Regions from separate parts of the Lentzea sp. NPDC051838 genome, predicted to be linked through region 1. Evidence: riboswitches for the same ligand, from Rfam matches in the RefSeq annotation. Region 1 holds a riboswitch; each other region holds the start of a gene.
What was found. Region 1 has a riboswitch for cobalamin ahead of metE (5-methyltetrahydropteroyltriglutamate--homocysteine S-methyltransferase). Riboswitches for the same ligand answer to the same signal wherever they lie in the genome.

Region 1 (9,850 bases):
TGACAACCCGGTCGACGACCTGCGTCGCGGGTGGGAGCTGCACATCGGGTTCGGCCTGGCGCGGCCCGCGTTCTACCTGCTGATGTACGGCGAGCCGCGCAAGCGCGAGGCGCGGCTGGAGGCGGACGCGATGCTCCGCGAGATCATCAGCCGCATCGCGGCGGTGGGCCGGTTGACCGTCCCGATCGACCAGGCCGCGCAGTTCGTGCACGCGGCGGGCATGGGGGTCGTGCTGTCGCTCATCGCGACGCCCGAAGAGGAACGCGATCTGGAGCTGATCACGTTCTCCAGGGAACAGGTGATCAGGGCGATCACGACGGACGCCTCACCGGACGAGCCGACGGACATCCCGAGCCGCGCGATCGCGTTGAGGGTGGCACTGGAGGAGGACCCGCCCCTGATGCTGTCTCCAGCGGAACGGGCCCTCCTGGCCGAGTGGCTTGATCGCGTGGCTAAGTAGAGGCGCGGTGACGTGACACCCGGCCCCAAGTAGGTTGGTCGCGGCTGTCGCGTTACGAAACGTGAGCTCGTCATCGCGTCCGTGGTCCGAAACTCTTGCGGCGCCGGGGTTTCTGACCTGCAGACTTTTGCGCGCGATGCATTTGATGTACAGTCCGACTCGTCGGGCACCGCTGTGCCCTCAACCGCAACCCACCTCGCAGAGGTGGGTTTTCGCGTTTCAGACGACTTTCAGCGCCCTCGGTGTCACACCGGGGGCGTTTTGTCGTCTCCGGGAACATTGGGAGGGGTCGATGGTCGAGGTCGGGCGTTGCCGGTGGGAGGTGAGCGATGCGAGTCAGAAGGCGCACACATGCCTTCGATGACCCCACGGCGAGATATGCCGGGCGCGACGCACTCGACAACGCGCTGCGCAGGCTGCCGCCGGATCTGGTCGAGATCCTCGCCGCCTACGTCTACGGCGTATCGGTGGCGAGCCTGCAACGGCGTCTGGGCGAGCAGAAGTACCCGGTCATGGATCTGCTCGGATTCGCGGTCCAAGAGATCCGGAGTTCTCCTGGTGGCGAGGCGCTGGTGGAGGAGCTGCTCACGGGGCACGGTCCCAGCCACTCTCGAGTCCTGCGAGAAGCCGGACAGCGGATCGGGGTTGCTGCGGCTCCGCAGTGTCAGCGATGTGCTACGCCGTTTTCGCAGGCTGCTGTCGGCCGTCCGCGCCGGTACTGCGGGAACGCTTGTAGACAGGCTGCCTATCGGCAGCGTGACCGGGCGAGGGCGAACGACGGCGCGCAGCCGTTGAAGTTCTCGCCGCTTCCTGCTGGTCTGCGACCCAAGTTGGACGAACTCCGTTGGTACTCCGGCAACTTCAGCTCCGAGCAACGTCGGAAGCAGTTGCTGGACCGGTGGGCAGGTCGGACGACCGCAGCGGTGTACAGGCGCTGGGTCGTGTATCGCCCGACTTCCGACGGGAGGTCCCTTGCCGGCCTCGTCGACGCGATCTTGGCGTCCACGGTGGAACAGCCGTCCGGATCGGTACGGCCGACCCAGTCGGCGTGGCAGGTGCGGCAGGCGTGGCTGGCCGGGCAGCAGCAGCCGGCCGAGTTGGCGAGGCTGGCCGCGTCGGAGCGGCTGGCGGGGTCGGCGCTGATGACCGCACCGGTACTTCCGCTCTCGCAGCCGACGCCGATCTGGTCAGCGCGGAACCGCCCGCCCAAGTCGCTGGGGCAGCGCTCGGCAACTCAGGGTTTCCGTGCACCCGGCCGGTCCTATTCCCATCGCAGAAAGCAGAGAAGCCGTGTTCAAGATCTGGCGACGTGACCCGGTCCCGGAACCGGCGAAGGAAACGCAGCCGGAGCGCCTCCCGGTGCGGTGGGCGGTGATCGGAGCGGTGTCGATCGCCGCGGGCATTGCCGGGAACGCCGGCGCTGGTCCGGTCGCGGGCGTCGCCGTGGGGCTCGGCGTGGCGGTCGCGCTGCACAAGATGATCGCCTGAACCGCAAGGCGAGCGGAGCCCGGCACCTACCCGCCGTAACGGGAAGATGCCGGGCTCAGCTGGTAGCTACGCGTTCGGGTCGAACGGGATCCCGGCCGGCTTCGCGATGCCCAGGTTGTAGTTGAACGCGCTGTCCTTGATCGCCAGCGAGGCGCTGCCGAAGTTCGCGTTCACCAGGATGTCGCGCACCCCGGCCGGGAAGCGGTCCCAGCTCACCAGGTCGGGGTACTGGTAGACGCCGTAGTGGTTCTCCGCCTGCTCGTTGAAGCCCGCGAGCCGGAAGCAGTGCGTGCTGGCGCCGTCCTTGTGGTAGATGATCTTCGCGTGGGTGCCTTCCCATGCCACCTTGTCACGCGAGTAGGTGCTGTACTTGCCGTGCGCCGACGTCGAGACGTACTGGGCCACGTCGTTCTGCACCCAGATGATCACGTGCTCGATGTCGTGCCGGTGGCCGCAGCAGTCCCAGCCCGGCACGGCCTGGTCCTTCTCGAAGTACAGGTCGTACAGGTAGGCGCACCAGCCGTTGTTGCACTTGGACCGGCTGTAGGAGTTCGTGTTGTCCAGGTCGGACCTGTCGTGGCAGTTGCCGTTCAGGGCGCCCGAGTTCTTCAGGCCCGGCGCCACCTGCCCGGTCGGCGAGATCGCCGGGGTGGGGTAGCAGCCGTCACCGTCGTAGTCGAACGCCGGCTGCCACTTGCCGTCCTCCGCCGCGTAGTTGGCGGGGATGGCCTGGGGCGGGTCGGCGAGCGCGATCCCGGGGAACAGCGCGGTGATCAGCAGTGCGCCGGCCAGCGCGGGTAGGAGCTTCTTCCTCAACAGTGGCCTCGATTCCGGGGAGCAGGGGGAGCGGAGAGGCTTGCGAGGCAGAAGGTGGTACATGAACCACCTTCACGTCTAGGTAGTTCGCCAAATCTTTGCAGTACCGGGAATTTAACAACCCCGGAACGGAATCGATCACGTTCCGGGGTCGCGCTCTCATTACCCCAGGTGGGTGCGCATCCGTTGGGCCGCAGCGACGAGGTTTCGCAACGCCTGCTCCACCTCGGCGTAACCGCGAGTTTTGAGCCCGCAGTCGGGGTTGATCCACAACCGTTCACCTGGCACCGCGCGCACCGCTTCGGTGATCAGCGAAACGATCTGATCTTCGTTTTGCACCAACGGGGAATGGATGTCGTAGACGCCAGGACCTATGCCACGCGGGAAGTCCAGCCCCTCCAGAATCTCCATCTTGGACCGTGCCGCCTCGATCGTCGTCACGTCGGCGTCGAGGTCGGAGATCGCGCCGATCACCTCGTTGAACTCCGAGTAGCACAGGTGCGTGTGGATCTGGGTGGCCGCCGTGGCACCGGTGGTGGCGAGCCGGAACGCGCCGACCGACCACGCCAGGTACGCCGACTGGTCCTTCTGGCGCAACGGAAGCAGCTCCCGCAACGCCGGTTCGTCCACCTGGATCACCCGGATCCCGGCACCCTCCAGGTCACGGATCTCGTCTCGCAGCGCCAGCGCCACCTGGGCCGCGGTGTCGGCGAGCGGCTGGTCGTCGCGGACGAACGACCACGCCAGGATCGTCACCGGGCCGGTCAGCATTCCCTTGACCGGCTTGGAGGTCAGCGACTGCGCGTAGGTGCTCCACGGCACCGTGATCGGGCGAGGCCGTGACACGTCACCGTGGATGATCGGCGGCCGCACGCACCGCGACCCGTAGGACTGCACCCAGCCGAACTCGGTGCTGGCGAAGCCTTCGAGGTGCTCGGCGAAGTATTGGACCATGTCGTTGCGCTCGGGTTCGCCGTGCACGAGCACGTCCAGGCCGATGTCCTCCTGCAGGTCGATCACCCGCGAGATCTCGTCCCGCATGCGCTGGTCGTAGTCAGCCGGGGTGATCTCGCCGCTCCTGACCGCCGCGCGGGCCTTGCGGATGTCGCCGGTCTGCGGGAACGAGCCGATCGTCGTGGTCGCGAGCGGCGGCAGGCCGAGCCGTGCCTGCTGGGCCGCCGCCCGGTCCTCGTACGGCGCCCGAACCTGGTTCTCCGGCCGCAACGACTGGATGCGAGCCCGCACATGATCATCGCGACGGGGACTGGGAACCTGACGCTGAGCCTCGTCCGCCCACGCGCCGTCCGCTCCGTCGCGCAAAGCCCTGCCCAGCACGACGACCTCGCGCACCTTCTGCCGTGCGAACGCCAGCCGTGCCCGCACGTCAGCGTCGAGCTGCTCGAACTCCAGGTCGTACGGCACGTGCAGCAACGTGGACGACGACACTACGACCTCGCGCGCGGAACCCAGCAGCGACGCGGCCTTGGACAGCGCGGCGTGCAGGTCGGTGCGCCACACGTTGCGCCCGTCGACCAGGCCGGCGACCAATGTCTTGTCGCGCAACGCCGGAATGGCGAACGAGGTGTCCGGTGCGCTGACCAGGTCGACCCCGATCGCCTCGACCTGCGACTCGGCCAGGATCGGCAGCGCGGGCCCCAGGTCGCCGTAGTAGCCGGTGACGAGCAGCTTCGGCCGTCCTGGCAGGCCGCTCAACGTCCGGTACGTGCGCCGCAACGCGTTGAGCTCGGCGGGTGTGCGGTCGGCGGCGAACGCCGGTTCGTCCAGCTGCACCCACTCGACGCCCTCGACCCGCAGCCGGCCGAGCAGCTCGACGTAGGCCTCCAGCAGGCGGTCCAGCAGAGTCAGTGGCTCGAAGCCCGGGACCGTGCTCTTGGCCAGCAGCAGGAACGTCACCGGGCCGAGCAGCACCGGCCGGGTCGTGAAGCCGAGCTCCAGCGCCTCGCGGTACTCCGCGATCGGCTTGTCGCCGGCGAGCCGGAACTCGGTGTCAGGGCCCAGTTCCGGCACCAGGTAGTGGTAGTTGGTGTCGAACCACTTCGTGAGTTCCAGAGCAGCGGCACCGTCGCGGCCTCGTGCCGCGGCGAAGTAGGTGTCCAGTTCGGACAGACCCAGGTCGCGGTGCCGTTGCGGCACGGCGTCGAACAGGAACGCCGTGTCGAGCACGTGGTCGTAGAACGAGAACGTGCCGGACGGAATCGAGTCCAGTTCGGACAGTTCGGCCCAGGTCTCGGCGCGCAGCCCACGTGCGGTGGCCTGCAGGGTGGCTTCGTCGATCTTGCCGGACCAGTACTGCTCCACGGCGCGCTTCAGCTGGCGCATCGGTCCGATGCGGGGATAGCCGAAAACGGTGCTGCCGATGGTCACAAGCTCTCTCCTCGCGAGCGTGCGGAACGCACCGGAAACCCACGAGGCAGCCCAGAGGTCGCCCGTCAGCCCGCCCGAGAGGCTCCGGTGCACCGCGCACCGGTCGGTGCGCGGACCGGCGGCAGGTCTTCGGACTCGTGGGCGTACATCGCGCTCCTACCGGCCGTCGCTTCCCGGATTTCTCCAGTGCGTATGACGGCTTTCGTTCCCACTCACCGCTGCGGGGCAGTCCCGGACTCGCACCGGGTTCCCTTTTGCTCCACTCAAGCGAACCTGAGTGAACCGCTGGCGTGATCGAGACTAGCGGGACGCGCCGAGCATGCCCAGCGCCATGTCCGCGTACTGGACGGTGAGATCGCTCAACTTGACCGGTCCTTCAGGGGAGTACCACCGCGACACCCCGCTGCACATCTCCAGCAACGCCAGACGAGCGATGCTCGGATCCGCTGTTGACAGCTGACGAGCCTTCAGGCTGTCGACGATCGCGTTCTGCCAGAACCGCTCGTACCGGTCGCGCAACGCCACGATCTCCGCGCGCCTTTCGCCGGTCAGCGCGCGCATCTCGCCGTCCACGACCGTGGTCTCGCGCGGCTTCTCGGCGTGAGCCTGGACGTGCATCTTGACCAATGCGACGAGCCGTTCCCTCGGGTCACCGGTGATCTTCTCGGCCTCGGCGATCAACGCGGTCAGGCTCGTGCGCATGATCTCGGCGAGCAGATCTTCCTTGGTGCCCATGTAGTGGTAGAGCGTCGCCGACGACAGCCCGGCGGCCTGTGCGAGGTCGCGGATGCCGGTGCCGTGGAACCCGCGTTCGGCGAACAACGCCACCGCCGCCTCGCGGACCCGCTCCTCAGTCGACATGTGACGCCTCCCTTGACCGACCTGACTCGCTCACTCTAGCGTCGGACTCAATCGATCGATCGATCGAAGGGGAGAGATGACCGTCGACTACTCCTGTGCCGAGGGCGTCGCGCAGGTGCACCTGAACCGTCCGGAACGGCTGAACGCCGTGGTCCCGGCCCTGGTCGAGGACTTGCTGGCAGCCTTCGGCCGTGCCCGCGAGGACGGGGCGCGCGTGGTCGTGCTGGCGGGGCGGGGCAAGTCGTTCTGCGCCGGCCACGACCTCAAGGAACCGGTGCCGGTCGAGACCGAGGACGAGACGCGGGCCCGGCTGGAACGCATCCAGGACGTGACGCGGGCGATCCGCGACTACCCCGGCATCGTGATCGCGGCGGTGCACGGGTACGCGCTCGGTGCGGGCGCGGAGTTCGCGCTGGGATGCGACCTCATCGTGACGGCTGACGCGAAGTTCGGGTTTCCCGAAGTGGGGGTCGGTCTCAGCGTGACGGGAGGTATCTCCAGTCTGCTGCCGAAGCTGGTGGGGCCGCACCAGGCCAAGGAATGGCTGCTGCTGGGTGAACAGATCACCGGCAACAGGCTGTTGCAGCTCGGGGTGGTCTACCGGGACGTCTACGACCACGAGAAGCACGCGATGAAGCTCGCGCGGCGCATCATCGCTCAGCCTCCGGTCGCCGCATTGCTCGCGAAACGTGCCATCGACCAGGGTTACGACTCGACGCTCGACCAGGCCCTCGCCACGGAGGTTGAGCACGCCCTGCAGACGAGCCTGTCCGGGGAGAACGAGGCGCCGCGGAAAGACTTCAACCAGTGATCGCGATGCTGCGGACGGCCGCTGTGAGATGGCCGGACAGAACGGCGTGGACGTTCGATCCCGGTGGCTCGTTCACGTTCGCCGAGATCGACAGGCTGTCCAGCGGGTACGCGCAGGCGTTGCGGGACAAGGGGATCCGCGCGGGTGACCGGGTCGCGATCATGCTGCGGAACGTGCCGGAGTTCCCGCTGGTCTGGTTCGCGCTGATCAAGCTCGGTGCCACCGCGGTGCCGATCAACGTCAAGTACCGGTCGGTCGACGCTGACCATGTGCTCCGGACGTCGGAAGCGGTCGCGGTGGTCAGCACCGCGGAGTTCCAGCCGCTGCTCGACGGCCGTGCAGTGCATCTCGTCGAGGAGTTGGAGCCGGTCGAGGGCTTTGTGCAAGGGGTGGTCGGCGGGCCGGTCAGCCTGCAGTTCACCTCGGGCACGACGGGCAAGCCCAAGGCGTGCGTGCTGTCGCAGGAGTACTGGCTCACGCTGGGTCGCAGCCTCGTGGACGAGTTTCCTCATCTCAGCAGCAACGACGTGATGCTTACGGCACAACCGTTCCACTACATCGATCCACAGTGGAACGTCGTTGCGGCGCTGCTCGCCGGAGCGCATCTCGTGGTGCTCGACGGCTTTCACCCGTCCACGTTCTGGGCGAAGGTCCGCGAGCACCGCGTCACGTACTTCTACTGCCTCGGCGCGATGCCGGCGTTGTTGCTGCGCATGCCGCCCGACCGTGCCGACCGTGATCATCGCGTCCGGGCCGTGCAGGCTTCGGCGATTCCGCCCGCCCTGCACGCGGAACTGGAAGAGCGGTGGGGTGTCGGCTGGTACGAGGCGTTCGGCATGACGGAGACAGGCGCCGACCTGAGGATCACGGCCGAGGATCACGACAGGTTCGTCGGTACCGGTTGTCTCGGGAAGCCTGCGGGGCATCGCGAGGCCAAGATCGTCGACGGCGAGCTGTGGCTGCGCGGTCCCGGCATGATGGACGGCTATCTCGGGCTGCCGTCGCCTTTCGCGGACGGCTGGTTTCGCACCGGAGATCTCGCGAGGGTCGAGGACGGGCGCTTCTACCACCTCGGCCGGACCAAGGACATGATCCGGCGCAGCGGCGAGAACGTGGCGGCGCACGAGGTCGAGGAAGTGCTGATGAGCCACCCGGCCGTGCGGCTCGCGGCGGTGCTCGGGGTGCCGGACGAGATCCGCGGCGAGGAGGTCAAGGCGTTCGTCGTGGGCACTGTGTCGTCGGACGAGTTGGCGGACTGGTGTGCGGAACGGTTGGCGGCTTTCAAGGTTCCGCGTTTCTGGGAGTTCCGCGAAGATCTACCGCGCACCCCGTCCGAGCGTGTCGCCAAGGAGCTGCTGCGGTGAGCTTTCACTGGGAAAGCCCGGTCTTCTTCGACGAACTTGATCTCAACGGAACCCTGCACAACTCGCGTTTTCCCGTTCACGTGGAACGCGCCCAGTCCGCGTTGTTCGAGGATCTGGGCTTCGGCTGGTCGTCCTACGCCGACCGCGACCCGGACCTGAACTACGTGGTGAAGGAGCTGCACGTCGAGTTCCACTGCGCCTTCACCTCGCCGGGCTCGTTACCGGTGGAGATCACCGCCGACCGCATCGGCACGACCAGCGCTCGCTACGGCTTCCGGTGCGGTCATTACGCGTCCGGCTACCGGGTGATCGTGAAGATCGACTCGGACGGTCGGCCGACGCCGTGGAGCGACTGGTACCGCGTGGCTTTCGAGGGGCTGCAATGATCAAGGCCGACCTGCTGCTGACCAACGCCGAGTTCGTGACGCTGGACGGCCCGGCGTCCGCTCTCGCGGTGCTCGGTGATCGGATCGTGGCGCTGGAGGAGGTTCCGGCGCGCGAGGTCGTGGACCTGGGCGGTGCTGTCGTCACGCCCGGCTTCCACGACGCCCACAACCACATGGCGATGTTCGGCCTCGCTCTGTCCGAAGTGGACTGCCGCGTGCCGTCGCTGGACGCGCTGTACGCGGCCGTCGAGGCAGCTCCGGACGGCGAGTGGGTGGTGGGCTTCGGCTACGACCAGAACAAGTGCGGCGGCCATCCGACCCGGGACGCGCTGGATCGCGTCGCCCGCGGCCGCAAGGTGTGGATCAAGCACACGTCCGGTCACATGTGCGTGGTCAACACCCCGGTGCTGGAAGAGCTGGGGATTTCAGAGCACGCCGTCGAGATCTCCGGCGGTGTCGTGGTGACGGACGCGGACGGCCGCCCGACCGGGTTGCTGCAGGAACAGGCCCAGCAGCTGGTCAACCGCCTGGTGCTGCCGTACCCGGTGGACACGCTGGTCGACGCGATCGACCGCGCGGGCCGGGTGTACCTGAGCGAAGGCATCACGAGCTGCGTCGAGGCGGGCATCGGCGGCGGCTGGATCGGCAAGTCGCCGGTCGAGCTGGAGGCCTACCACCGCGCTCGCGAGCAGGGAAAGCTGCACGTCCGCGTCGAGCTGATGATCGCCGCCGACGCGTTGCACGAGGTGACAGAGCTGGGCCTCGGCCTGGATCTGGGCATCCGCACGGGATTCGGCGACGACTGGCTGCGCATCGGTCCGACCAAGATCTTCTCGGACGGCTCGCTGATCGGCCGTTCCGCCGCGATGTGCCACGACTTCGCGGACAGCCCGGGCAACCACGGCTATCTGCAGGGCGACGAGTCCGTGCTGCGTGACCAGATCATCGCTGCCCATCGCGGTGGCTGGCGGGTCGCCACGCACGCGATCGGCGACGCGGCCATCGACCTCGTCCTGGATGCCTACGAAGAAGCACAACGCCTCGATCCACGGCCGGATGTCCGGCACCGCATCGAACACTTCGGCGTGTCCCGGCCCGACCAGGTCACGCGCGCGGCGTCGTTGGGCGTGATCGCCGTGCCACAGGGCCGTTTCGTGAACGAGATCGGCGACGGCATGCTGGCAGCGCTGGGACCGGAGCGTTCCGCGTGGGCCTACCGCCAGCGCTCGCTGCTCGACGCGGGCATGATCGTCCCGGGCAGCTCGGACCGCCCGGTCGT
Region 2 (9,850 bases), on a different contig from region 1:
CGACGCGCCGGACCGGCCGGGCAAGGAGTACGTGTTCGTGGCCCAGAAGAAGTAGAGATCTGGGCGTCAGCTGACCAGCGCGGGCTGCCTCCACGCCTGCACCAGCCACGGCAGGATCCGCGGCATCCGGTCCGCCACGATGTCGTGCAGCACCACGATCATGCGACCGGACTGCGAGGGTCCCGCATCGAGCCACACGGCCTGCATCAAGACACCTGCTTGCAGGTCGAGCCCCGCCTCCGCCCGCGCCAGTGCGGCGTCCGTGGCGCCGGCGGGGTCCACGACCTCTACGTGTACGAAGCCGGAACGACACAGTTCGGGATGCAGTTCCACGAGGGACTCCACCGCGGCGGCCAGGCGTCCCACGCCCAGGCCTGCCCGAACCTGCACCGTAATCGCTCTCACGTTAGGAGAGCCTAACCTAGGCTCCACGCCGGATTGCGCCCACTGAGTCCTAGGACACGGTCCAACAAAGAAGCATTCGAGTCGACCTCCACCGCGCGGCCGAACAGCGAGCCGTCGCGGTCGTCCGGGCCGATCGACGACACGAAGCCGTGCACGACCTGGAGCAGGTCCTCGTCGACGTCGAACGGCTGGCCCGTCGCGCGGGCGAGGTCCCAGCCGTGCAGGACGATCTCGTCGAGCGCCACGGCGCCCGCCACCTCGCCGGGCAGGTCGACGCCGCCCGCCCGGGTCATGCCGTCCCACGCCGACGACGCGCGCCATGCCTCCGCGAGCTCGCCGAGCCTCAAAGGCATCGACTCGCGGAAGTCCAGCGGCAACCGGGACGCGTCGCCGGACGCCGTGCCGTCGAGCGGCGTCTTCAACGCTGCCATGGTGAACGCCACCGACAGGCCGTTGACGTGGTCCAGCAGGTCGCCGACCGTGTAATCGGGACAAGGGGTCGGGGCCTTCAGGTCCCCGTCCGTCACGTTGCGCACCAACCCCGCGAGCCGATCGGCCGCGGGCGTTAAGTCGAACATCAGTAGCCGTCTCCTCCCCAGAAGGTTTCCTCGAGCGTGTCTGCCGTGCCGGCGAGCAGCTGGAGCGGATCGGTGAACTCGTGGATGTCGAGATCCGCCAGGGGCAACGAGTGCCGGACCACGACGTGCTCCCCCATGATCGCGAGACCGCACGCGACGGTGGACTTGCCGACCTCCTCCAGCACCTCGCGGAGGTTCACGTCCTTCGCGAGGCCGCACGGGGAGGCGATCTGCACCCATTCGTGCATCTTGTCGAGCACTTCCCGGACGATGATCACGACCTGCGTGCGCTCGTCGTCGCCCTCCTCCTCGTCCCCGAAGGTGAAGAGGATCCTCAGCTCCTCGTCCTCGTCGTGGATGACGTCGTACTCGGCGCGGACGTAATCCGCGAGGTCTCCCCAACTCGCCATGGCGCAACCCTACTTGCCGCGATCGCCCACAGCCCGACGACCAGGACGGCGCCGACCTCGGCCGCGAGCAAGATCCTCTCGATGTAGCCCAACGGGAACACGCGCCACCACCGAACGTCCGACGCCGCTCCCATCGCAATGGCGTAGAGGATCGGCATGAATGCGACAGCACTGAGCACACCGGACGCCAGCGTGACCTTCGCGTGCCTGCCCCACACGTGGTCCTTGAGCCACGGCCGCGCCAGCAGGATCACCGCGATCGGCAGGCTCACGAACGCGATCATGCTGCCGAACCGGTGGATGCTGCCGCTGAGTGCGTTGGTGCCCATCGCCCAGTTCGTCTTGGGGAACGCGACCACCAGCAGCAAGCCCACCGACCACAGGATCAGCGCGATCGAGCCGCCGGAACGCCACTTCGTCAGTCCCTTGTGGACGAGCGCGGCGAGGATCGCGAGCGAGCCGACGGCCAGCAGCAGCACGGCGACGTCGAAAACCGGGCGGTAGTCGCCCAGCGCGTACTCGCTGATCGTGCGGCGCAACGGGCCGACGGTCAGGTCGAGCAGCCCGACCATGGCCACGGTGGCGACGACGGCGAGTGAACCGCCGGTGGCGGCTAGTCGAGGAATCAGCACATATCGGTCAACGCCCGCGTGAACCCGTGCGGTTCCTGGGTTCAGGAAGCCGACAGGTTGCTCCCAGCTCGCCGACAGGTTCAGCGGTAGGCCCTGAACCACTCGACCTCGAACTCCTTCGGGTAGCGGCCGGTCCGCTCGGGCCCGAACTCGAAGATCGCGAGCTGGAACTGCATCGGGTAGTCCGGGGCCTGCAGCACCGTGTTGACCAGCTCGTCGTCCACGTAGAAGTCGACGCGACCCGGCTGCCAGTCGGCGCCGTAGGTGTGGAACTCGCGGCCGTCGATCGGCACGTCGACGACCTCGAACTCGTCGCGGATCACCGGGTCGCCGAACGGGTGCACACCCATGCCCACGCCGGTGTTGGCGGGCCACACGTGCTTGCCGAAGATCTCGGCGATGCAGATCTCGGCGGAACGCTCCGGGACGTCCTCCAGGCCGATCATCCAGAGCGCGACCATGCAGTTGGGGTCGTCGACGGCCTTGCAGCGGATCTCGAACCTGCCGTACGTCGGCGTGTAGAGCCGCAGGTCCTGCTGTTTCTCGCGCACTTCCAGGTCGGGCCGGAACCTCGACTGCCCCGAGGTCAGCGCGGTCTGGAAGCCGGACACCCTGGTGTCGCCGTCGAACTCGGGACACCAGGGCTGCTGGTCAGCGTCGATCCGGAGGGTCAAGCCGTCGGCGGTCGTGTAGCGGGCCGCGGTGGCCGCGCTGGAGCTCCAGTGCGGCAGGTAGTGCGGGTGCCACCGGTCCAGGGTCGTGAACCGGTCCTCGAACTCGAGGTCTCGTCCGGTCATGGATCGAGGCTAGAACACCACCTGCCGCGCGGCTGGGAACTCAGCCGGAGCACTTGGTGCCGTCGGCGGGCACCTTCAACGCGATCAGGTAGTCGTCGTTCACCGCGCGGCCGCAGGTCCCGCTCTCGTAGAAGCCGTAATGCACGCCTTCGTAGGTGGCGAGGACCGCGCGGTCGCCGAGCTGGTCGCGCACGGACGACGCCCACTCGGTCGCCGACCAGGTGGGGTTCGAGATGCTCGTGACGAGGATCTTCGGGCCGCTGGTCACGCGCACGGGCCGCTGCGGGTTGGAGGGCTTGGGGTGGCCGGAGCACTCGATCACGGTGTTGTGCGGGTGGAACATGCCGCGGGTGTGCGGCGCGATGGAGGTTTCCAGGGCGGTCAGGCGCTGGTAGTCGGCGAACGACTGGTGGCGGTAGTCGTAGTCGTTGCAGATCATCGCGTTGAACGGGTAGTTGACGGCCTGGTCCGCCGCGATGCGCTGCTGCGAGGCGGGCTTCAGCGACAGCGCCCAGTTCGACAGGGCCGTGAAGTCGCCGCGGCTGCCGAGGCCGAAGAAGCCCGAGCTGAACGCCTGCTGGTCCATGGTCCAGTCCGGGTAGCGCGGGTCGACCAGGCCGGTGGAGTCGGCCTGCGCGGCCAGGTCGTCCCAGAACTTCCCGATGTCGCGGCCGTGCAGCGGGGACGACGGCGTGCGGGTGTTCCACGCCTCCCACTCGGCGAAGGCGCCGGCCGCCGAACGAGCGGCGCTGGTGACGTACCGCTCGGCGTTCATGCTGTGGTCGAACGCGGTGTCGAGGACCAGGGCGCGCAGGTGCGAGCCGTACCGTTCGGCGTACTGCTGGCCGGTGATCGTGGCGTAGCCCGTGGTGTAGAGGCTGATCTGCCGCTCCCCCAAGGCCTTGCGGATCGCCTCGACGTCACGTGCCACGTCGGCGCTGGAGACGTGGTCGAAGATCGGCCCGCTGTTCGCGCGGCAGTCGTCGCGCAGGCGCTGGTTGAAGTCGAGCACGCCGTCGAACTCGGCCCGGGTCTTCGGGAAACCGCTCGGCCACGCCCTGAGCAGGTCGAGCGAGCAGGTGATCGGCCGGCTGCGTTCGTTGCCGCGGGTGTCCATGGCAACGATGTCGAACCGTTCGACGATCGCGGGGCTGAAGTACGCGCCGGGATCCGCCACGAGGTCGACGCCGGAGTCGGCGATGTCCCTGATCGCGACGAGGGTGCCGATGCGCTTGGCCGGATCTGCCTTGTGCCGGGCGATGGCGAGGCCGAACTCGTCGCCCAGTGGACGGGAGTGGTCGACGGGCACGGTCAGCGTGGCGCACTCGGACGCGGGAGCCTTCTCACAGGGCAGCCAGCCGATGCGCGGGCCTGCGGTGGCGACGCCGGTGCCGCTGAGGACGGCCGCGCTGACGAGCACGGCGAGAACGCGTTTCATTTCGGGTGCTTCCTCCGTTGGTGTCGCTCGAAAATGTGAGCGGTTGGAGGTTCGCAGCGCCTATTTGAGACGACAATGGCCTAATGTCCACGACCCGAATCCGGTTACTGCAAGGCGATTCTCGCTTCCTTCGTCACCGCGTCGGCGACAGCGGTGAGCGCGGGCGAGTCGAGCTTCCACTGCTGCCAGTACAGCGGGATGTCGACGGTCCTGCCAGGTGCGAGGTCGACAAGACCTTCCTGGAGTTGTTGCGGCGGAACCATTCCCCAGCCGAGACCGGCCACGATCGTGCGCACGTAGACCTCGGAGGAAGGCACGTAGTGACGGTGCTCGGACGCGCCACGGCCACGGGTCAGCGTGCGCACGAACCGGTCCTGCAGGTCGTCGTTGCGGTCGAACACCACCACTGGCGCTTGAGGTAGCCAGGACTTGAGCCCACCTTGCGCATAGCGCTCCACAAAGGACTCGGTGGCCATTGCCGCGTAACGGATGCTGCCCAGCTTGCGCACCGAGCAACCCGCGACGGGTTCGCGCGAGGACGTCACCGCGGCCATCACGAGACCTTGTCTCAGCAACGCCGTCGTGTGGTCCTGGTCCTCGCGGTGGAGGTCGAACGAGATCTTGAGGTCCGGTGAAACCCGTTGCAGCGCGGGCAGGAACCACGTGGCGAGCGAGTCGGCGTTGACCGCGATCGGAACCCTGACGACGGCGTCCTCGCCCAAAGCAGCGTCGAGGTCCTGATCCAGAGCGAGCAGTTGCCGACCGTAGCGGACCAGCACCTCGCCGGACGGGGTCAGCCTGGTCGGCCGTGCCCGCACCAGCAGCACGCGACCGGTTCGCTGCTCCAGAGCCTTGATCCGTTGTGAGACAGCGGAAGGCGTGACGTGCAGGTTCGCGGCAGCCGCGTCGAACGTGCCCGCGTCGACGACCGCGAGCAACGTGCGCACCAGGTCCAGATCCATCACGGCTGCTAATGATACGTAAGAATCTTTAGCTGGTCTCATCAAGACCGCGTAAATACCGTCGGTGGGGTGACTGACCTGCTGCTCGGCTTCGGCACCACGATGACCCTGATCGTCGCGATCGGCGCGCAGAACGCTTTCGTGCTGCGCCAAGGACTTCGACGCCAGGCCGTGGCCGGTGTCGTCGCCGTCTGCATCATCTCGGACGCGATCCTGGTCGCGGTGGGCGTCGCAGGGTTCGGCGCGATCGTCAAGATGTTCCCGCAGGCCATCACCGCCGCCGCGATCGTTGGCGGGCTTTTCCTGCTGGGATACGGGTTTCTGGCAGCGCGCCGCGCCTTCCGCCCGCAGTCGATGCAGGCCGGCGGCGACAGCGCCAGGCCCGTGCTCACCGCGCTCGCGCTGACGTGGCTCAACCCGCACGTCTACCTCGACACGGTCCTGCTGCTGGGTTCGATCGCGGCCGGGCGCTGGCTGTTCGGCGTCGGCGCGGTCACGGCCAGCGTCGTCTGGTTCCTCGCACTCGGCTTCGGCGCGCGAATCCTCAGCCCGCTGTTCGCGAAGCCCCGTGCGTGGCGCGTCCTGGACGGTGTGATCGCGGCCGTGATGATCAGTCTCGGCGTGACCCTGATCGCCGGGTGGTGATCATCACCAGCACCGCCGACACGGCCAGCACCCCGCTCGTCACGGGCGCCGCGGCACCGACCGCGAGCGACGCCGAAGCCAGCCCCGCACTGACGAGAGCACCTGCGAGGACTTTCGGCCGATGATCACCCACGTTTCCGACCTTAACCCACGACACGCCCATGTTGGGTGGTGATCCAGACCCCACCCCTACATGTAGTATCTGCCGCGCTGGTGGTTCACCGACTCGGAGCAACGGGCCGGTGAGGCAAGAGGGAACCTGGTGAAAAACCAGGACTGCCCCGCAGCGGTGAGTGGGAACGAAAGCCGTCAACTGAGCACTGGGTCGTGAGGCCTGGGAAGCGACGGCCGGTAGGCGTTGGAAGTGCGCCCACGAGTCCGAAGACCTGCCACTGGTGTGCGCGCAAGCCTGCGCGCACGACACGGTGCCCCGAGGGAGGGCGGCTGTGTGCACCAGCGGCGTGTCCTGCTGGCGTGCGCCGCGCATCTCCTCGGGCTTAGCTCGCGAGGAGAGAGCGTGCCCGACCGCCTGTCAGTGGTCATCAACGAGGCCTGCGCCGACCTGCCCAACGCGTCGGCCGAGGCGGTTCTGGCCGAGACCAAGCGAAATCTCTACGCCGGCATCACCGACGCCGAGCTGGCCCTCGCGCCGATCATGGCCGCGCGCACGATGGTCGAGGTCGACCCCGACTACTCGTACGTCAGCGCCCGCCTGCTGCTCGACAAACTCCGCGCCGAGGCCTGCGGAATCCCGTTGTCGCACGCGGAGATGACCGAGCGCTACCCGTCGTACTTCGCCTCGTTCGTCGCGTACGGCATCGAGTTCGGCCAGCTCGACCCGCGCCTCGCCTCCTTCGACCTGGTCCGGCTGGGAAGCGCGCTGCGGGCAGAGCGCGACCTGAACTTCCAGTTCCTGGGCATGCAGACCCTGTACGACCGCTACTTCCTGCACCACGACGGCCGCCGCTACGAGCTGCCGCAGGCGTTCTTCATGCGCGTCGCCATGGGGCTCGCGCTGGAGGAGGACGACCGCGACGCCCGCGCCGTCGAGTTCTACGAGCTGCTCTCGTCGTTCGACTTCATGTGCTCGACCCCGACCCTGTTCAACTCGGGCACCACCCGCCCGCAGCTCTCGTCGTGCTTCCTGACCACAGTGGACGACGATCTCGCCGGCATCTTCCACGGCATCAGCAACAACGCGCTGCTCTCGAAGTTCGCCGGCGGGCTCGGCAACGACTGGACACCGGTGCGCGGCATCGGCGCGCACATCAAGGGAACCAACGGCAAGTCGCAGGGCGTCGTGCCGTTCCTCAAGATCGCCAACGACACGGCAGTAGCTGTAAATCAGGGAGGAAAACGGAAGGGCGCTGTCTGCGCCTACCTGGAGACCTGGCACATCGACGTCGAGGAGTTCCTCGACCTGCGCAAGAACACCGGCGACGAGCGGCGCCGCACCCACGACATGAACACCGCGAACTGGGTACCGGACGAGTTCCTGCGCCGGGTCCGCGCCAACGGGCAGTGGACGCTGTTCTCGCCGGACGAGGTGCCGGATCTGCACGACGCGTTCGGTGACGAGTTCGCCGCGAGGTACCGGGCGTACGAGGAGAAGGCCGCCAACGGCGAGATCAAGGTCTTCAAGCAGCTCCCGGCCGTCGACCTGTGGCGGCGGATGCTCACGATGCTGTTCGAGACCGGGCATCCGTGGATCACGTTCAAGGACCCGTGCAACCTGCGCTCGCCGCAGCAGCACAGCGGGGTCGTGCACTCCAGCAACCTCTGCACCGAGATCACGCTCAACACGACGGTCGACGAGGTCGCGGTGTGCAACCTCGGCAGTGTCAACCTCGCGCAGCACGTGACCGAAGACGGCATCGACCACGCGCGGCTCGAGAAGACCGTGCGCACGGCGGTTCGCATGCTCGACAACGTCATCGACGTGAACTACTACACGATCCCGGAAGCCAGGAACTCCAACCTCAAGCACCGGCCGGTCGGGCTGGGGCTGATGGGGTTCCAGGACGCCCTGTTCACGCTCGGCACGCCGATGGCCAGCAAGGAAGCCGTCGAGTTCGCGGACCGCAGCATGGAGGAGATCAGCTACTACGCGATCACGGCCAGTGCCGAGCTCGCGCAGGAACGTGGCGCGTACCAGTCGTTCGAGGGATCCCTGTGGAGCCAGGGCATCCTGCCGATCGACTCCATCGGGATCCTCGCGCGGAACCGCGGCGAGGCCGAGCTGGAGCAGGACCGCGAGTCCACGATGGACTGGGCGACGGTCCGCGAGAAAGCGCGCAAGGGCATGCGGAACTCGAACGTCATGGCCATCGCGCCGACCGCGACCATCGCCAACATCACCGGTGTGAACCAGTCGATCGAGCCGCTGTACCGCAACCTGTACGTGAAGTCGAACATGTCCGGCGACTTCACCGTGATCAACCCGGACCTGGTGCGGGCGTTGAAGCAGCGCAAGCTGTGGGACGAGCGGATGATCTCGGACCTGAAGCTGCACGACGGCAGCCTCGGCGCGATCGACAGGGTGCCGCCGTACCTGAAGGCCTTGTACGCCACGGCGTTCGAGGTCGACAGCTCGTGGCTGATCGAGGCGGGTTCGCGCAGGCAGAAGTGGATCGACCAGGCGCAGTCGCTGAACCTCTACCTGGCCGCGCCGAGTGGCCGCAAGCTCGACGAGCTGTACCAGCTGGCGTGGCTGCGCGGGCTGAAGACCACCTACTACTTGCGGACGCAGTCGGCCACGCACGTGGAGAAGTCCACGTTGCAGGGCACGGACGGCAAGCTCAACGCCGTCTCCCCCGTGGCCGTCGACCCGTCCTGCTCCATCACCGACCCCGACTGTGAGGCTTGCCAGTAATGAGTATCGAAGCAGGCGCGGCACGCATGTCCGTCGACGACAAGGCGATGATCAACTGTCGCGCCGACGTCAACCAGCTGCTGCCGCTCAAGTACCACTGGGCGTGGGAGAAGTACCTCAACGGCTGCAACAACCACTGGATGCCGACCGAGGTCTCGATGCAGGCGGACATCAGCCTCTGGAAGTCCAAGGACGGGCTGACCGAGGAGGAGCGCCGCATGATCAAGCGCAACCTCGGCTTCTTCGCGACGTCGGAGTCGTTGGTGGCCAACAACATCGTGCTCGCGGTGTACCGGCACCTCACCAACCCAGAGTGCCGCCAGTACCTGCTGCGCCAGGCCTTCGAGGAGGCCGTGCACACGCACACGTTCCAGTACATCTGCGAGTCGCTCGGCCTGGACGACGGCGAGCTGTTCAACATGTACCGGGAGATCCCGTCCATCACGGACAAGGCGGCGTGGGCGCTGCAGTTCACGCAGCACCTGGAGGACCCGGAGTTCAAGACCGGTACGCCGGAGAACGACCAGGCGTTCCTCAAGGACCTCGTGGCGTTCTACGTGGTCTTCGAGGGCATGTGGTTCTACACGGGCTTCGCGCAGATCCTGTCGATGGGGCGGCGCAACAAGATGGTCGGCATCGCCGAGCAGTACCAGTACATCCTGCGCGACGAGTCGATCCACCTGAACTTCGGCATCGACGCGATCAACCAGATCAAGATCGAGAACCCGCACCTGTGGAACGACGTGTTCCAGAAGGAGGTGCGCACGATGCTCGCCGAGGGTTGTGAGCTGGAGATCGCCTACGGCCGCGACACGATGCCGAACGGGATCCTCGGCCTCAACGCCGACCACTGCGAGCAGTACATGCGGTTCATCACCAACCGCCGGTGCGCGCAGCTCGGCCTCGAACCCGTCTGGGAGGCAACGGAGAACCCGTTCCCGTGGATGTCCGAGATGATGGACCTCAAGAAGGAGAAGAACTTCTTCGAGACCCGCGTGATCGAGTACCAGAACGGCGGCTCGCTGGAGTGGTGAGTCAGCAGTCCCGATAGGCGACGCGCACGGCGAGCGCACACAGCTCGTCGTGCCACTCGTCGCTGATCGGGGCCTCG
Region 3 (9,850 bases), on a different contig from region 1:
CAGCGCCCGGCCGAGCAGCTGCGCGTGGTGGCGGGCCGGACCGACCTGCGGGTGCAGGGTGAAGGCATCGAGTCGCCGGTCGCGTCGGTGTGGCGGCACCCCGACTACGTGGAGGTCACCAAGGGCGACGACGTGGCTGTGTTGACGCTGGCCCGCGCGCTGCCGTACCGCGTCATCGCGCTGGGCGAGGTCGGCGACGAGGGCACGGTGCTCGGCTGGGGCCGCACCGCCGAGAACAGCCCGCCGTCCATGACCCTGCGCAAGGTGACCGTGCCGATCTTGTCGGACCAGGAGTGCATGATTAAGGAGCCGGACTACCGGCCGGGTGCGATGGTGTGTGCAGGACGCGGAAACCGTGACGCGTGCACGGGCGATTCCGGCGGCCCTCTCGTGGTGCGGGGCAGGCTCGCCGGTGTCGTGTCGTTCGGCCGAGGCTGCGCGCGTGCGGATGAACCGGGCGTCTACACCCGTCTGGCTCACTACCGGTCCGTACTGGGCTTCTGATATCCAAGGTCCGGTGCGAACCACACAGTTTCCAGCCACCCTGCGCCGGCAGTGGGGCCTCGACCTGAGCCCCGCCCAGCTCTACGCCATCCTCAGACTGCGCCAGGACGTCTTCGTCGTGGAGCAGAACAGCATCTACAGCGACGTGGACGGCCGCGACCTGGAACAGGGCACCCGGCACTTCTGGCTGGAAGCCGACGGCTCGCACGACCCCCTGGCCTACCTCCGCCTGCTGGAGGAGCCGGACGAGACGTTCCGAATCGGCCGTGTCGCCACCGCGCGCATGGCCCGGGGCCGCGGGTACAGCCGCCGGCTGATGCAGGCTGCCCTGGCGGACATCGGGGGCGTGTCCTGCGTGCTTGACGCGCAGACGTACGTGACGGACTTCTACGCGTCGTTCGGCTTCGTGGCGGAGGGTGCGGAGTTCATCGAGGACGGCATCCCGCACCTGACGATGCGCCGCACACCCTGACGCCACCCCTGCCGGGCCGGCTGCTCAGAGAGGCCGCGCCTCGACTCCGCTGGTGGTAGCGCGCACTGCTCGGCTGACCGCATGCGGAGCTCGTTCGTCCGTTGTGAAGGTGCGAATGCTCGTTGCGGGTGGCGGTCGGCGCGGCTGTGTCTGGGCTTCGGCGGTGGTGGCGCGCACCCCTCGGCTGACCGCATGTGGAGCCCGTTCGTTCGTTGTGAACGTGCGAATGCTCTTAGCGAGGGTGGTCGGCGGCGACCGCATGCGGAGCCCGTTCGTTCGTTGTGAACGTGCGAAAGCTCCGTGCGGCGGCGGTCAGCCGCGACGCGTCTCGACTCCGGCAGTCGCGGCGCACTCCGTGATCACCCGAACCGCGCGCTCGATGTCGGCCTCGGTCAGGTCGGCGCGCGCGGTGAGCCGCAGCCTGCTGACCTGGTCCGGCACCGAAGGCGGCCGGAAGCAGCCCACGATCACGCCCTGGGTCCGGCACGCCTCCGCCCACCGGAACGCCTGCTCCGGTCCCGGCGCCCGCACGCTCACCACGGCGGCCGTCGGCGTGCTCACCTGGAGACCGGCTTCCTTGAGCCGGTGCGACAGGTCGTGCGCCACGGTCAGCGCGCGCTCGGGCCGGTCCGGCTCCTCGCGCAGGATCTTGATCGCGGACAACGCCGCCGCCGCGCTGGACGGTGCCAGCCCGGTGTCGAAGATGAACGTGCGCGCGGTGTCGACCAGGTGCTTGATCACGCGGCTCGGGCCGAGCACCGCACCGCCCTGCGCGCCGAGCGACTTCGACAAGGTCAACGTCGTGATCACGTCCGGCGCCTTGATGAGGCCGGCCTCGGCCACCGCACCCCGGCCGCCGGGTCCGACGACACCCAGCCCGTGCGCGTCGTCGACCACCAACGCCGCACCAGTAGCGCGGCACGCCGAGTGCAGCTCGTTCAACGGCGCGATGTCGCCGTCGACGCTGAACACCGAGTCCGTGACCACGATCGCGCGACGCTTGCCGCGCGTCTCCAGAGCGTGCCGGACCTTGCCGACGTCGCAGTGGTCCGCGACGACGACGTCCGCCTTGGACAGTCGCGTGCCGTCGATCAGCGAGGCGTGGATGTGCTGGTCGGCCACGATCGCCGTGCCGGGGCCGGACAGCGCGGTGACCGCACCGAGGTTCGCCAGGTAGCCGCTGCTGAACACCAGGGCGGACTGCGAGCCGCAGAAGTTCGCGAGCTCGTACTCCAGCTCGGCGTGCAGCTCCGTGGAACCCGTGACCAGGCGCGATCCCGTCGAGCCCGCGCCCCACTTCAACGTGGCGGCGGCCGCGGCACCCGCGACGCGCTTGTCCTTCGCGAGCCCGAGGTAGTCGTTGCTGGCGAGGTCGAGGTCCGTCGAGTCCGCGGTGCGCGGCCGGACGCGACGGGTCAGACCCGCCTTGGAGCGCGCTTCAGAGCGGACGTCGATCCAGTCGAACGTCGACTCACCACCACTGGAAATCGCCTCAGTTGTGCTCACGGTCACCGCCTGACTATCCCATCCGCCCACTAGCGTGCCGCTTGTGGACCTGTTCACCTTCACGCGTGCCGAGCTCACCGAAGCGGTGCAGTTCTGCGATGGCCGCTGGGTGGTGTCGGCCTACGACGACGTGCGCGCGATCCTCGCCGATCCCGTCACCTACCTGCCCGACAACGCCCTGACCGCCGTCACGCCGGTCGCGCCCGCCGCGCTGCGCAGCCTCGTCAGAGCCCGCTTCTCGCTCCCGCCGACCCTCGCGAACAACGGTTCGGAGTCGCACGCCAAACTGCGGAAACTCGTCGCGTCGTTCTTCACGCCCTCACGCGTCGTGGCGGCTGAGCCTCGCATCCGAGAGCTCGTTTTGGAACGTCTGGGTGGCACGGATCTCGTGCGCGACCTCGCCTGGGATCTCCCTGCCATCGTGCTGATGGACCTCCTCGGCCTGGAGAACGTCGACATCCCGACGCTCAAGCGCTGGAGCACGGGTTCCCTGGAGTTCTTCTGGGGCAACATCTCCACCGAACGCCAGCTGGAGCTGGTCGACGACGTCGGCGACTTCCACCAGTGGCTCATCAAGCGCTATCACGCCCGTGACGGCGAGTTCTTCCAGGCGCTCGCCGACGCCGGCGTGTCCGCCGAGGACTCCGCCGGCCTCTGCTACTTCCTGCTCATCGCGGGCCAGGAGACGACGACCCAGCTGCTGTCCACCGCCCTGCGGCGCGCCCTCCAGGACCGCGACCTGTGGGCGCGTCTGCCCCAGCGCGAGACAGCCGAGTCGTTCGTGGAAGACGTGCTGCGAACGGAAACCCCCGTGGTGACCTGGCGACGCCTGACCGCGCGCGAGGTGGTCATCGCAGGTGTGCGCGTGCCCAAGGGCGCCGAGCTCGTGTTGTTGTTGAGCGGCAAAGAAACCGACCCGAAGCACCTGGCGTTCGGCTACGGCCGCCACTTCTGCCTCGGCGCCGGCCTCGCCCGCCTGGAAGCCGCCGTCACGCTGCAGACCGTCGCCGGGCACGAGCCGGGCCTGCACCTCGCCGGCGACACCCCCGAGTGGCTGAACCTGCTGTCGTTCCGCGCGCCGAAGTCGGTGGCAGTGAGCCGCTGACCGAGGTTTGATGCGAGCGTGATGAACCGACAGCTCTCCGGAGTCAGGAAGCGGACACTGCTGGAGCAGCTCGGCCCGGTCCCGGACGTCGAACCCGACCGCTACGGCGACGGCGGCCCGGTAGGCGCTCTCGAAACCCGTGTAGCGCGGTTACTCGGCACCGAGGCCGCCCTGTTCGTGCCGACGGGAACCATGGCGCAGCAGATCGCCCTCAGGTGCTGGGCCGACCGCACCCACAACCCGATCGTGGCGATGCACCCGCAGGCCCACCCGCTGCACCACGAGGACGACGCGCTGACCGTGCTGTCCGGCCTGCGCCCCGTCAAGGTCCGCAACGACGACGTGGCCACCTGCCCGGAGCCGTTCGGCACGCTGCTGCTCGAAGTCCCGGACCGCGAGGCCGGCTTCATCCTCCCGACCTGGGACGACCTCACGGCCACCGTCGACGCGGCACGGGAACGCGACGCCGTGGTCCACCTGGACGGCGCCCGCCTGTGGGAGAGCACCCACGGCCTCGGCAAGCCGCTCGAAGAGATCGCGGGCCTGTTCGACTCGGTCTACGTCTCGTTCTACAAGTCGCTGGAAGGCATCTCCGGTGCCGCGCTCGCCGGCACCCAGGACTTCGTCGACCAGGCACGGGTCTGGCGCCACCGCTACGGCGGCATGCTCTTCCAGCAGTGGCCGGCCGCTCTCTCGGCGATGCACGGCCTGGACACCGTGCTGCCGCGGCTCGGCGCCCAGGTGCAGCACGCCAAGGTCGTGGCGCGGGCGATGGGCCTGCCCGAACCGCACACCCACCAGTTCGCGCTGCACCTGCCCGGCGACCCGGCGCGGCTCAAGGAGCTGAGCGGGAAGTTCCTCGGCGGGTTCTGGCAGGACGGGCCTCTCGCCAAGACCGAGATCACCGTCGCCGAGCCCGCGCTGGAGTGGACGGCGGACGAGGTCGGGGAGGCCTGGGCGCACTTCCAGAGCCTGCTCTGACGCGATGTCGCTCACCTGGCTGTTGGACCGGCAGGTGCGAAATGCGACGATGCCGGGGCTGTGAGGGGAACGCGAGGAAGCCGGTGCGAATCCGGCGCCGTGCCCGCGACTGTGACCAGGCAGGACCTGGGAGTCAGGAACTCGCCCCCCTCGTCGATCAACCGGCCACGGGCGTGGACACCCGAGGAAGGACTTCGCTGAGCATGTACCCCTTTTCGGCTGTCGTCGGACACGACGACCTCCGGCTGGCCCTGCTGCTGAACGCCGTGCACCCCGGCATCGGCGGCGTTCTCGTCCGCGGCGAGAAGGGGACCGCGAAGTCGACCATCGTGCGTGCCCTGGCCGCGCTGCTGCCCGAGCTGGACGTGTCCAAGGGCTGCCGCTTCGGGTGCGTCCCGGGCAGCACCGACTGCCCCGACGCCCCGCACGAAGCCGCGGAACGACGGCCCGCCAAGCTCGTCGAACTGCCCGTCGGCGCCACCGAGGACCGCCTGGTCGGCTCGCTCGACCTGGAGAAGGCGCTGACCGAGGGCGTCCGGGCGTTCCAGCCGGGTCTGCTCGCGGCCGCGCACCGGGGCGTGCTCTACGTCGACGAGGTCAACCTGCTGCACGACCACCTCGTCGACCTGCTGCTCGACGCCGCCGCGATGGGCCGCGCGCACGTCGAACGCGAAGGCGTCTCCGTGTCGCACCCGTCCCAGTTCCTGCTGGTCGGCACGATGAACCCCGAGGAGGGCGAGCTCAGGCCGCAGTTGCTCGACCGGTTCGGCCTCACAGTCGCGGTGAAGGCCGCGCGGGACGTCGAGGTCCGCACCGAGGTGATCCGGCGCCGTCTCGCCTACGAAGCCGACCCCACCACGTTCGCGGCCAAGTGGGCGGACGAGGACGCCAAGCTCAAGCAGCAGATCACCGCAGCGCGCGAAAAGCTGCCCCGAGTGTCCCTTCCGGACAGTGAGCTCCGCCGGATCGCCGCTGTCTGCGCGGCTTTCGAGGTCGACGGCATGCGCGCGGACCTCGTGGTCGCCCGTGCCGCCACGGCTCACGCGGCCTGGCGAGGCGCTGAGGAAGTCGAGGAACTGGACGTCGAGACCGCGGTCAGGCTCGCCCTGCCGCACCGGCGCCGCCGCGATCCGTTCGACGAGCCCGGCATCGAGGAGCAGCAGCTCGAGGACGCCATGCGCCAGGCAGCCGAGCACGCGGACGAAGAACCCCCGGACGACGACGGCCCCGGCGGCGGTGAGCTCCCCGAACCGCAGGAAGGCCCCAAGGGCAACGGAAACGCGCCCAACGACCGTCCGGCCCCGGAACCCGCTCCGGCGTTCAAAGCCCGCCTCCTGGAAGTCCCCGGGGTTGGAGAAGGCGCGCCGGGCAAGCGTTCCAGGGCCCGTGCGCGCACCGGCAGGATCGTCCGTTCATCCAAAGTGGACGGATCGGGACTCCACCTCGTCGACACGCTCCTGAACGCCGCACCGCACCAGCAGTCACGCGGCCGCACGAGCCCAGGCCTCATCCTCGAGGCAGCCGATCTGCGCAAGGCCGTGCGGGAGGGCAAGGAGTCCAACCTCATCCTGTTCGTGGTCGACGCCTCGGGCTCGATGGCCGCACGCCAGCGCATGTCCGCGGTGAGCGGCGCGGTCGTCTCGCTGCTCCGCGACGCCTACCAGCGCCGCGACAAGGTCGGCGTGATCACGTTCCGCGGCGGCACCGCCGAAGTCGCTCTGCCTCCGACGACTTCTGTCGACGCGGCGGCGACCCGCCTCAAGAAGATGCGCACCGGCGGTCGCACGCCACTCGCGGACGGCCTCCTCAAGGCCCACAGGATCCTGGAGATCGAACGGCTCAGGGACCCGCAGAAGCGTCCGCTGGTGGTGCTCCTGACCGACGGCCGCGCCACGTCGTCCGGACTCGGCGGCGACCCGACCAAGGACGCGCTCAAGGCAGCGAGCCTGCTCGAACAGACCGCCGTGGTGGTCGTCGACTGCGAACAGGGCCACATCCGCCTCGGTCTCGCGCAGAAGATCGCCGAAGCCCTGCAGGGCACCTGCGTCCGTCTCGACCAGCTCAGCGCCGACCACCTCGCCGGCGTAGTCCGCGCCGCATAAGGAGAAACCCCAGTGCCACAGGGACAGCCCACCGAGGTGCCCAAGGACGGCCTGACGACGAGACAGCGTCGCAACCGGCCGTTGCTCATGCTGCACACCGGTGAGATGAAGGGGAAGTCGACGTCCGCGTTCGGCATGGCGCTGCGCGGCTGGAACCAGGGCTGGGACATCGGCGTGTTCCAGTTCGTGAAGTCCGCCAAGTGGAAGGTCGGCGAGGAGTCCGCGTTCAAGGCGCTCGGCAGGCTGCACGACGAGACCGGCGAGGGTGGCGCCGTCGAGTGGCACAAGATGGGCGAGGGCTGGTCCTGGACCCGCAAGCAGGGCACCGAGGAGGACCACGCCGCGGCCGCGCAAGAAGGCTGGGCGGAAATCGCAAGGCGACTGCAAGCCGAACGCCACGGCTTCTACGTCCTCGACGAGTTCACCTACCCGCTGCACTGGGGCTGGATCGACGTGGACGAGGTGGTTCAAGCACTCGCCAACCGTCCCGGCCACCAGCACGTCGTGATCACCGGCCGGTACGCGCCGGACAAGCTGATCGCGGCCGCCGACCTCGTGGTGGAGATGACCAAGGTCAAGCACCCGATGGACGCCGGACAGAAGGGCCAGCGGGGGATCGAGTGGTGAACAGGCTGGTCGTCGCCGCCCCCGCCTCGGGCAGCGGCAAGACCACCGTGGCCACAGGCCTCATGGCCGCGCTCAGACGAGCCGGCTCGCGGGTCGCACCGTTCAAGGTAGGCCCGGACTACATCGACCCCGGCTACCACTCGCTGGCGACGGGGAAGGCGGGCCGCAACCTCGACCCGGTGATGGTCGGCGAAAACCGCATTCCAGGCCTGTTCGCGCACGGTTCCAAAGGCTGCGACATCGCGGTCGTCGAAGGCGTCATGGGCCTGTTCGACGGCCGCGTCGACACGGCGGGCGTCGGCTCGACCGCGCACGTCGCCAAGTTGATCAACGCGCCGGTGCTGTTCGTCGTGGACGCACGGGGCCAAAGCCGATCATTGGCGGCACTGCTGCACGGCTTCCGCGGCTACGACCCGACGGTCCGGCTCGGCGGCGTGATCCTCAACCAGGTCGGGTCGGAACGCCACGAACAGGTGCTCAGGTCGGCGTGCGACGAGGTTGGCCTCGACGTTCTCGGCGTGCTGCCGCGTGACCCGCAGTTCTCTTTGCCCTCAAGGCATCTGGGCCTCGTCACGGCAGCGGAACACGGTTCGGAAGCAGTTGCGGCTGTAGACGCGATCGCCGCTGCCGTGGCCAAACACGTTGATCTTGACGCCGTGCGCCGGCTGGCGAGCTCGGTACCGGCGATGGCTGTCGCCGCGTGGGAACCCCAGGTCGAACCGGTCACCGGCGAACCGTTGATCGCGGTCGCGGGTGGAGCGGCTTTCACGTTCGGCTACGCGGAACACGTCGAGGTCCTCAAGGCGGCGGGTGCGGCCGTGGCCGTCGTGGATCCGCTCAACGACGAAGATCTTCCCGCGGGCACCGCGGGACTCGTGCTCCCCGGCGGATTCCCCGAACAGCACGCGGAAGCATTGTCAGCCAACGCGAAGTTGCGCGAAGCCGTCGCGCGGTTCGCTCGATCGGGTGCCCCGGTCCACGCCGAGTGCGGCGGTCTGCTTTATCTAGCAAGATCATTGGACGGTCACCCGATGTGCGGCGTGCTCGACGCCGAGGGCTTCATGACACCGAAGTTGACCTTGGGCTACCGCGATGCCGTCGCGTCCACGAGCTCACCGCTGCACCCGCCCGGCAGCCGCGTGACCGGCCACGAGTTCCACCGCACGCAGCTGTCCACACCGCACTCGACCCCGCCCGCGTGGCACTGGCGCGGCGTCGATTCCCGCCCGGTCGCAGAGGGTTTCGTGGCCGGGGGAGTGCACGCGTCGTACCTCCACACGCACCCCGCCGGTGATCCGGAAGCCGTAGCCAGGTTCGTGCGGGCCTGCCACCCGTTCGTGGCCGGAGCGACAGGCGGTACGGTCTTCGCTCAAGCCAAAGTCCGAACCCCTGTGGAGCTGTCGTGACGACGACCGGTCGGGTTTCTTTCGTCGGCGCCGGTCCGGGTGCCGCCGACCTCATCACTCTCCGAGGCGCGCGCCGCATCGCGGAAGCCGACGTCGTCATCTGGGCTCCCACGGCGGTGGACGCCGAGTGCGTTCGCGAGCACGCCCGTGCGGAAGCCGAGCTGGTCGACTTCTCGCGCGTGACGCAGGAGGAGATCACGGACCTGTACCGCCGTGCCGCCGCGTCGCGCCAGACGGTCGTCCGTCTGCACGCCGGCGACGCCGCGACCGGTGGTGGTGTGCAGGAGCAGCACGACCTGTGCGTGCGTCTCGGCCTCGAGGTCGACGTCGTGCCGGGCGTGTCCGTGGTCGCCGCCGCTGCCGCCAGGATCGGCCGCGAGATCACGCTGACCGAGGCGTCGTCCACGGTGCTGATCTCGCCGGAGAGCAGCGAGCTGGTCGCCGAGTTCGCGGGGCTGCAGACCACGATGGCCGCCACGGTCTCGGGCGCGCGCACCGGTCAGTTCGTCGAGAAGCTGCTGCAGGGCGGGTACAGCGAGTCGACGCCGGTCGTCGTCGCTTACAAGGTCAGCCAGGCCGACGAGCTCGTCGTGCACACCACGGTCGGCGAGCTCGAGTCGGTCGTGAAGAAGCACAAGCTGTACCGGCCGACGTTGTTCCTGGTCGGCGCCGCGGTGAAGCAGCCGACGCGGCGGGTCTCCACGTCCGCGACGACCTCTGTCGACGAACCGATCCGCGCCGCCCGCCCGACCCGCTGGTCGCGCCGTGCCGCCCAGCGCGTCTCGGCTCGCGTCGAGGAGCCCGCTCCGGCGACGGCTCCGGTGGCCGAACCGAACCCGGCGTGGACGGCGGTCGAGGAAATACAGCAGTCGGTGCGCAAGCCCGCCGAAGAGCCTGCCCCGAAGCCGAAGCTGACCGTGGTCGCGGCGGAGAAGCCCAAGCCGCCGACGGTGCGTGCCTCGACGTCGACCGCGAAGAAGAAGCCCGCCGCCCGTAGGCCGAAGCGGCCCAGCAACTGATGACAGTCGAGAAGCTGCGGGAGGCAGCCGGGCGCCCCGTCGAGGTCGTCGACGCGGCGGACGGCCTGCGTCCCGCGCTGAACGTGTGCCGCGCCCGGTCCGCCGTGATCGTGAAGCTGACCGACGGC

Region 2: it holds a riboswitch for cobalamin, as region 1 does, so the genes downstream of both, AB0M24_RS10915 (ribonucleoside-diphosphate reductase subunit alpha) here and metE (5-methyltetrahydropteroyltriglutamate--homocysteine S-methyltransferase) in region 1, are expected to answer to the same signal.
Region 3: it holds a riboswitch for cobalamin, as region 1 does, so the genes downstream of both, AB0M24_RS43545 (putative cobaltochelatase) here and metE (5-methyltetrahydropteroyltriglutamate--homocysteine S-methyltransferase) in region 1, are expected to answer to the same signal.

Annotation. Positions count from the first base shown of each region.
Region 1 is NZ_JBFAYI010000008.1:77,033-86,882, forward strand. It holds gene AB0M24_RS20275 (helix-turn-helix domain-containing protein) at 1-460, shown strand, start outside; gene AB0M24_RS20280 (hypothetical protein) at 790-1,773, shown strand; gene AB0M24_RS20285 (hypothetical protein) at 1,751-1,948, shown strand; gene AB0M24_RS20290 (NPP1 family protein) at 2,015-2,701, opposite strand; gene metE (5-methyltetrahydropteroyltriglutamate--homocysteine S-methyltransferase) at 2,927-5,149, opposite strand; cobalamin riboswitch at 5,252-5,451, opposite strand; gene AB0M24_RS20300 (TetR/AcrR family transcriptional regulator) at 5,450-6,010, opposite strand; gene AB0M24_RS20305 (enoyl-CoA hydratase/isomerase family protein) at 6,087-6,821, shown strand; gene AB0M24_RS20310 (AMP-binding protein) at 6,827-8,185, shown strand; gene AB0M24_RS20315 (hypothetical protein) at 8,182-8,571, shown strand; gene AB0M24_RS20320 (amidohydrolase) at 8,568-9,850, shown strand, end outside.
Region 2 is NZ_JBFAYI010000003.1:530,735-540,584, reverse strand. It holds gene AB0M24_RS10960 (class I SAM-dependent methyltransferase) at 1-55, shown strand, start outside; gene AB0M24_RS10955 (hypothetical protein) at 67-405, opposite strand; gene AB0M24_RS10950 (TIGR03086 family metal-binding protein) at 417-983, opposite strand; gene AB0M24_RS10945 (hypothetical protein) at 983-1,393, opposite strand; gene AB0M24_RS10940 (DUF998 domain-containing protein) at 1,318-2,025, opposite strand; gene AB0M24_RS10935 (glycoside hydrolase family 16 protein) at 2,106-2,822, opposite strand; gene AB0M24_RS10930 (alpha/beta fold hydrolase) at 2,863-4,260, opposite strand; gene AB0M24_RS10925 (LysR family transcriptional regulator ArgP) at 4,365-5,222, opposite strand; gene AB0M24_RS10920 (LysE/ArgO family amino acid transporter) at 5,325-5,867, shown strand; cobalamin riboswitch at 6,065-6,276, shown strand; gene AB0M24_RS10915 (ribonucleoside-diphosphate reductase subunit alpha) at 6,385-8,739, shown strand; gene AB0M24_RS10910 (ribonucleotide-diphosphate reductase subunit beta) at 8,739-9,773, shown strand; gene AB0M24_RS10905 (polyprenyl synthetase family protein) at 9,775-9,850, opposite strand, start outside.
Region 3 is NZ_JBFAYI010000041.1:41,709-51,558, forward strand. It holds gene AB0M24_RS43520 (serine protease) at 1-504, shown strand, start outside; gene AB0M24_RS43525 (GNAT family N-acetyltransferase) at 518-976, shown strand; gene AB0M24_RS43530 (8-amino-7-oxononanoate synthase) at 1,289-2,482, opposite strand; gene AB0M24_RS43535 (hypothetical protein) at 2,526-3,587, shown strand; gene AB0M24_RS43540 (beta-eliminating lyase-related protein) at 3,609-4,568, shown strand; cobalamin riboswitch at 4,607-4,732, shown strand; gene AB0M24_RS43545 (putative cobaltochelatase) at 4,772-6,670, shown strand; gene cobO (cob(I)yrinic acid a,c-diamide adenosyltransferase) at 6,683-7,297, shown strand; gene AB0M24_RS43555 (cobyrinate a,c-diamide synthase) at 7,294-8,703, shown strand; gene AB0M24_RS43560 (SAM-dependent methyltransferase) at 8,700-9,722, shown strand; gene AB0M24_RS43565 (hypothetical protein) at 9,722-9,850, shown strand, end outside.